Regions from separate parts of the Adhaeribacter arboris genome, predicted to be linked through region 1. Evidence: riboswitches for the same ligand, from Rfam matches in the RefSeq annotation. Region 1 holds a riboswitch; the other holds the start of a gene.

The links. A riboswitch is a leader RNA that binds a small molecule or an ion and turns the genes downstream of it on or off. The one in region 1 is predicted to bind S-adenosylmethionine.
Region 2: it holds a riboswitch for S-adenosylmethionine, as region 1 does, so the genes downstream of both, metH (methionine synthase) here and AHMF7605_RS25270 (O-acetylhomoserine aminocarboxypropyltransferase/cysteine synthase family protein) in region 1, are expected to answer to the same signal.

Annotation. Positions count from the first base shown of each region.
Region 1 covers NZ_PYFT01000001.1:6,228,178-6,231,598, reverse strand. The annotation lists gene AHMF7605_RS25275 (NupC/NupG family nucleoside CNT transporter) at 1-1,224, shown strand, start outside; SAM riboswitch class I at 1,398-1,503, shown strand; gene AHMF7605_RS25270 (O-acetylhomoserine aminocarboxypropyltransferase/cysteine synthase family protein) at 1,755-3,143, shown strand.
Region 2 covers NZ_PYFT01000001.1:4,668,087-4,671,507, reverse strand. The annotation lists gene metH (methionine synthase) at 1-1,774, opposite strand, end outside; SAM riboswitch class I at 1,874-1,983, opposite strand; gene AHMF7605_RS18995 (T9SS type A sorting domain-containing protein) at 2,187-3,421, opposite strand, start outside.

The DNA.
Region 1 (3,421 bases):
GGGCTGATTGGAATAGTATTGATTTTAGGTTTAGCTTTTTTACTTTCCAACAACCGCAAAGCCATTAATTACCGGCTGGTAGGAGTAGGTTTATTACTGCAATTTGGGCTGGCGGTTTTTATCCTGAAAACCGAAGTAGGGAAAGCCCTGTTTGGCTACGTAGGCCACAGCATCGAAAAGTTACTGAGTCTGGCTCAGCAAGGCTCTGCTTTTGTTTTCGGCTCATTGGTAAACCGGGAGGTATTAACAAAAGCGTTCGGCGTGGGCAACGATTACATTTTTTTCTTTAACGTAATCCCTACCATTATTTTTGTGGCCGTACTGGTGAATATTGCTTACCACATTGGACTAATGCAAATAATAGTATCCGGTATGGCAAAGGTAGTGCATTGGGCGATGGGCGTAAGCGGCGCCGAAGCAGTATCCAATGTAGCCAGTGCCTTTGTGGGTCAGGTAGAGGCTCAAATCATGATTAAACCTTACCTGAAAGGCATGACTAATTCGGAATTAATGGCCTCTATGGCCGGTTCTTTTGCTTGTATTGCGGGCGGGGTAATGGCAACTTATATTTCTTTTGGCGTACCGGCCCCGTATTTACTGGCCGCCAGTTTAATGGCCGCGCCGGGAGCTTTGGTTATTGCTAAAATCGTGTACCCGGAGACTGAACAATCCGAAACGAAAGGCATCGTAAAACTCGAAGTAAAAAAATCGCACGCCAATATCATTGATGCTATTGCGGCCGGCGCCTCGGATGGCTTAAAAGTAGGTTTAAATGTAGTTGCCATGCTAATCGGGTTTATTGCTTTAATTGCTTTAATGGATGTTTTACTTAATAAATTAGGTTTGCTTATACAAGTACCTACCCTTAGTTTAAACTTTTTACTGGGTAAACTTTTCGCGGTTTTTGCCTGGGCCATGGGCGTGCCCGCCAAAGATGTAGAAACTGCCGGAGCGTTAATGGGCACCAAAATGGTAGTAAACGAATTTGTAGCTTACCTGGATTTAGTTAAAATTAAAGAAACCCTTCAACCTAAAACTCTACTTATTACCAGTTTTGCTCTCTGCGGCTTTGCCAATTTTTCGTCTATTGCTATTCAAGTAGGCGGTATCGGGGAACTGGCTCCTTCGCGCCGGGCCGATTTAGCGAAGTTAGGTTTCCGGGCTCTTATCTGTGGCACTCTGGCTTCTTATCTTTCGGCTACTCTGGCGGGATTACTCATATAAAATATTACTTTACCCATAGATGGGTAAATCTTTTCTTTGCAAGTATTCGAATAAAGTACATATTATTGCCTTTTACTTCTGCCTCACACGAATAAAAATACGAAGGCAAATTTGGAAATATCCTAAATCCTCTGCTTAATTTGCAGCATCAAACCCTGTTCCTGAACAGAATTGATTTATAAAGAAGAGGCGAGAGAATAGGCTCCCTGACCCTCTGGCAACCATCAACCCTTTGTTGAAAGGTGCCAAATCCTATCCCGACTTGGGGAAATATAAATTAATTTAACATGAAATACGCTTTAAATTCTTCCGGGTCTGCTAGTGCGCACAAATCTGCTGTTATCCCGGTACTTTCTATTTTCTCGTGGACCGCGCCTTTTGGTTGTTGTAGTAGCTGGTATTACTGTTAAGCTGTTCCTGTTTCTTCCGCATTTGCTCTTTCTCTATCTATTTTGTTTTTAATTGAGCAATACCGCAGATTTTAGCCTGTTCTATTTTTAATAGTATTTTTTAATCTCAATCTCAACCATATGTCTGCTGAAAACTTAAAATTTGAAACTTTGCAATTACATGCCGGCCAAGAAGCCGACCCTACTACCGGCGCTCGCGCCGTACCTTTGTACCAAACTACTTCCTACGTATTTAATAGTGCGGAGCACGGCGCTAATTTGTTCGCTCTTAAGGAATTCGGTAATATTTATTCCCGGATTATGAACCCCACTACCGATGTGTTTGAGAAAAGAATGGCCGCATTGGAAGGGGGGGTTGCTGCTTTAGCCGTTGCATCGGGCCAGGCTTCGCAGTTTATTGCTTTAAATAATATTCTACAAGCCGGCGATAATTTTGTGAGCACCTCTTTTTTATACGGTGGTACTTACAATCAATTTAAAGTAGCTTTTAAACGCATCGGCGTAGAAGTCCGTTTTGCGGATGGCGACAATCCGGAGAGCTTTGAAAAATTAATTGACGATAAAACCAAAGCTCTTTTTTTGGAAACAATTGGTAATCCGGGCTTTAATATTCCGGATTTTGAAGCCATTGCTGCTGTTGCCGAGAAACACAATTTACCTTTAATCGTGGATAATACTTTTGGGGCGGGTGGTTATTTATTCCGGCCCTTAGAACACGGCGCACATATTGTGGTTGAGTCGGCTACCAAGTGGATTGGTGGGCACGGTACCAGCATAGGCGGGGTAATTATAGATGGCGGTAAATACGATTTTAACAATGGTAAATACCCGCAATTCTCGGAGCCGGCCGAAGGTTACCATGGCTTGGTATTTGGCGAGGTATTTGGCCCTCATGGTCCGTTCGGGAATATTCAGTTTATCATTCGGGCCCGGGTTGAAGGGCTGCGCGATTTTGGTCCGGCCATTAGTCCGTTTAACTCGTTTTTATTGCTACAAGGATTAGAAACTTTGTCGCTGCGCGTAGAACGCCACGTACAAAACGCGCTGGAACTAGCACAATGGCTGGAAGAACACCCATTAGTGGAAAGCGTAAATTATCCGGGTTTACCAAGCAGTCCTTATTACCAATTAGCCACTAAATATTTAAAAAGAGGTTTTGGCGGCGTGTTATCGTTTAATATAAAAGGCGATAAAGAAAGTGCTTCTAAGTTTATTGATAGTTTAAAACTTACCAGCCACTTAGCAAACGTAGGCGATGCCAAAACCCTGATTATTCAACCCGCAGCAACCACCCATCAGCAGTTATCCGATGAAGAACAAAAGGCTGCTGGCGTTTCCCCTACTTTCCTGCGCGTTTCCGTAGGAATCGAACACATCGACGATATTAAAGCCGACTTTGAGCAAGCTTTTGCTCTGATAGGCAAAGGCGGTGGTTCCGATGATTCCGATGCCATTCCGTCGGATGGCCCCGAATCTGAGATTACCGAGAAAATAATTGAATCTGTTTAATCTAATTGTTCTTAGTCGGCTATTTCTGTTAATAGAAAAAGTCGGCTAAGATTTGTTTTATCTGGTAGTAGAAGTAAGAACTTTGTCTGAATAAAATATTAATCTCTGAAAACTACTACGTATTTTACTTTATAATTATCCGTGAAGAAAAACACTAATCAAAAACTGCCTTTGTTTAGCGGCGGTAACAATAATTGTTGTTGTCTAACTAGCGAGCAGACTGTGCGGGAGTGGAATTTCCTGACTGTAAATTTGGTTTTTGTATCTTTGCGGAAATA
Region 2 (3,421 bases), 1.6 Mb from region 1:
TTCCCATATCCAGACCAGCTTTAATGGCGTGGTATAAAAATACCGTGTGAATGGCTTCGCGCACCAAATCATTCCCCCGGAAAGAGAAGGATACGTTACTTACCCCACCGCTTACCCTTACGCCCGGTAAGTTTTCTTTAATCCAGCGAGTGGCATTGATAAAGTCGATAGCATAATTGTTATGCTCCTCCATACCCGTAGCCACGGTGAGTATATTGGGGTCGAAGATGATGTCTTCGGCGGGAAATCCTACTTCTTTGGTAAGGATATTATATGCCCGTTGACAGATTTGAATGCGACGTTCGTAAGAATCGGCCTGACCTTCTTCGTCGAAAGCCATTACTACTACTGCCGCACCGTAGCTTAATACTTTGCGGGCAACTTCTTTAAATTTTTCTTCGCCTTCTTTTAAGCTAATGGAGTTAACAATGCTTTTTCCTTGCACGCATTTTAAACCAGCTTCAATCACGCTCCATTTAGAAGAGTCAATCATGATGGGTACCCGGGAAATATCCGGTTCGGAGGCAATTAAATTCAAAAAATGAACCATAGCTTTCTCGGAATCGAGCATGCCTTCGTCCATGTTCACGTCAATTATCTGAGCTCCGTTTTCAACTTGTTCGCGGGCAATGCTTAGAGCTTCTTCGTACTGCTCGTTTAAAATAAGGCGGGCAAATTTCTTGGAGCCGGTTACGTTGGTACGTTCCCCAATGTTCACAAAAGTAGAACCTTCAAAAATAGTAAGGGGCTCTAAACCACTTAATTTGGGTAAAGAGGGTAATGGAGGAATTTCCCGGGGCGGGAATTTAGCGGCTTCCTGGGCAATGGCTTTTATGTGTTCCGGTGAAGTGCCACAACAACCACCAATAATATTCACAAAGTTATTTTCCAGAAAATCGTGGATATGCGCAGCCATTTGCTCCGGCGTTTCGTCGTATTCGCCAAAAGCATTAGGTAAACCCGCATTGGGGTGCGCACTTACGTAAAATTTAGCTTCTTTAGCCAGGGTTTGCAAGTGCGGCCGCAATTGTTTAGCGCCTAAGGCACAATTCAATCCTACGCTTAATAAAGGTAAATGCGAAATCGAAAATAAAAATGCTTCCACGGTTTGCCCGGATAAGGTTCGGCCGCTGGCATCGGTAATAGTACCGGATACCATGATCGGAATTCGTTTGCCCGTACGCTGTGAATATTGGTCGATGGCAAACAGCGCGGCTTTTGCGTTGAGCGTATCAAAAATTGTTTCTACTAGTAAGGCATCCACGCCCCCATCTACTAAACCTTCTATCTGGCCGGTATAGGCTTCTACTAATTCATCGAAAGTTATCGCTCGGAAGGCCGGGTTATTCACATCCGGCGACATGGAAGCGGTGCGGTTGGTAGGACCAATGGAACCAGCCACAAAGCGCGGTTTATCCGGATTGGCAGCCGTAAATTCATCGGCTACCTCGCGGGCAATCCGGGCCGACTCGTAATTGAGTTCGTACACCAAATCTTCCATGTGGTAATCGGCCATACCCACGGTAGTAGAACTGAAAGTATTCGTTTCAGCAATGTCCGCGCCGGCTTCAAAGTATTTCCAGTGGATTTCCCGGATAATATCGGGCCGGGTAATGGATAATAAGTCGTTATTGCCTTTTAAATCGTGCGGAAAATCCCGGAATCGCTCGCCGCGGTAATCGGCCTCAGTCAGCTTATAGCTTTGGATTTGCGTACCCATAGCGCCATCCAGCACCAGGATGCGTTTTTTTACTTCTTCTTCTATGCGTGTCATTCGTGTTATAAGCAAAAAAAGTATAACCCTTCTGGAGGGTGTGATTTTTTGCTTATCAAGAGTTTTGAGCTGAGTTTTTCAGGCGAAACGCCTTTTCTACCCTCATCTTCCCCCACAGTGTGCACTGTTTGGGGCTGGAAGTAGCACCCTGCCAGCCAGGGTTGCTAAGACATCAACGGGCCAAGTCCCTCCGTCTTTCTTGATAAGTAGTGCAAAGATAATACGCGGGTTTTTATTGTGCAAATACCAGATGTATTTATAATTATAATAGTTTCGTCGCGTTTTTTGTAAAAAATTTAAAATTTTGGTTGTAATTATAAATTTGCCAATCCTCTCGCACTACCGAATACAACTTTACCAAAAGCATTAGTATTAAATTAAGGTAGCTCCTTTATAAAAAAGGCAGAAGAATTTATCTCACGTATAATTTACCGCTTTGCAATACTTTCCCATTTTCCGCGGAAATCTGGTAAAAATAAATTCCGGTAGCTACCGGCGGTAATGGAATGCGAGTGGTTCCTAAATTTAACTTAGTCTGGAGGATAACTTGTTGCAAGGCATTATACAATCGGTAATGTAGCCGCGGTAACTCGCGTTTACTTTTCACCCAAACAAATTCCTGGGCTGGGTTAGGATAGACGACAAATCCTCCTTCTTTACCAGGGTCTGCTTCGCCGGGACCTTCCCCAATACCGCCACTTACCAATTCAGGTTTCGCCAACAGGGTAAGAGTAAAATCTTGCTGCACTAAGGTGCCATTTACTTCAGAAATACCCCGTAAAACCAAAATATAAGGTTGGCTGCGCCGCCACGATTCCTCAGGGTTTAAGGTTATTTCAGCCAAAATACCGTCTTCTGTGGCAATAGTATCAAAAGGAATAGTTTCGGAACCAAAGAACAACTCAGAGAAAATAAACAATTGTTTTGACTGGCCAGTTGTATGGTATTTTACTTTTATTTTAATGGGTTGACCAGCAGTCAGGAATATTTGATTTTCGTCGGTAATCGATAATTCAGAACGGTTTTCAACGGTGAAGGAATGGGTAAAATTATCTGGGCCTGGAACTACATTAATCACAAAATCGCGCATAACGGTGCCTACCAGGTATTTATTACGATATTCGTTTACCCGCACGGCAAAGCTGTACCTGCCTAGCAGAGTAGGTTTATCCCAGATAAATTCGCCGTTTCCGGCATTAAGGCTTACCTGCTGCGGCAAAGTGTAACCAGTTACATTTTTTACAGAAAAGTTTTCATTAGAGTTGGTACTGGTTAAAGGAGTAATTAACTCGTACACTAAACTATCATGATCCGGGTCAGTGGTGGCCAGACTATGATGGTAAGGTTGATGCTGTATTGCGCACGGCATAATAGGTAGAATAAAACGTGGCGATCTATTAATTTCGTCAAATAAATCAATGTTGATTTGAGCAGTAATAACATAAGCCTGATCAATCGAATTATCCATATTTTGATTATAGTAGCGATTTACTTCCCGGTAAATAGTCGTAAATGAGCCAGGACCAGTAAAAGTATTTTCAAAATAGTAGGTGCTACGAAAAACTAAATCGCAGGAATTATTAACTAAAACTTTACTCGTCCGGGCAGAAGTTGCGAATGTTCCATCGCCAAAGTATAAAGTAGAGA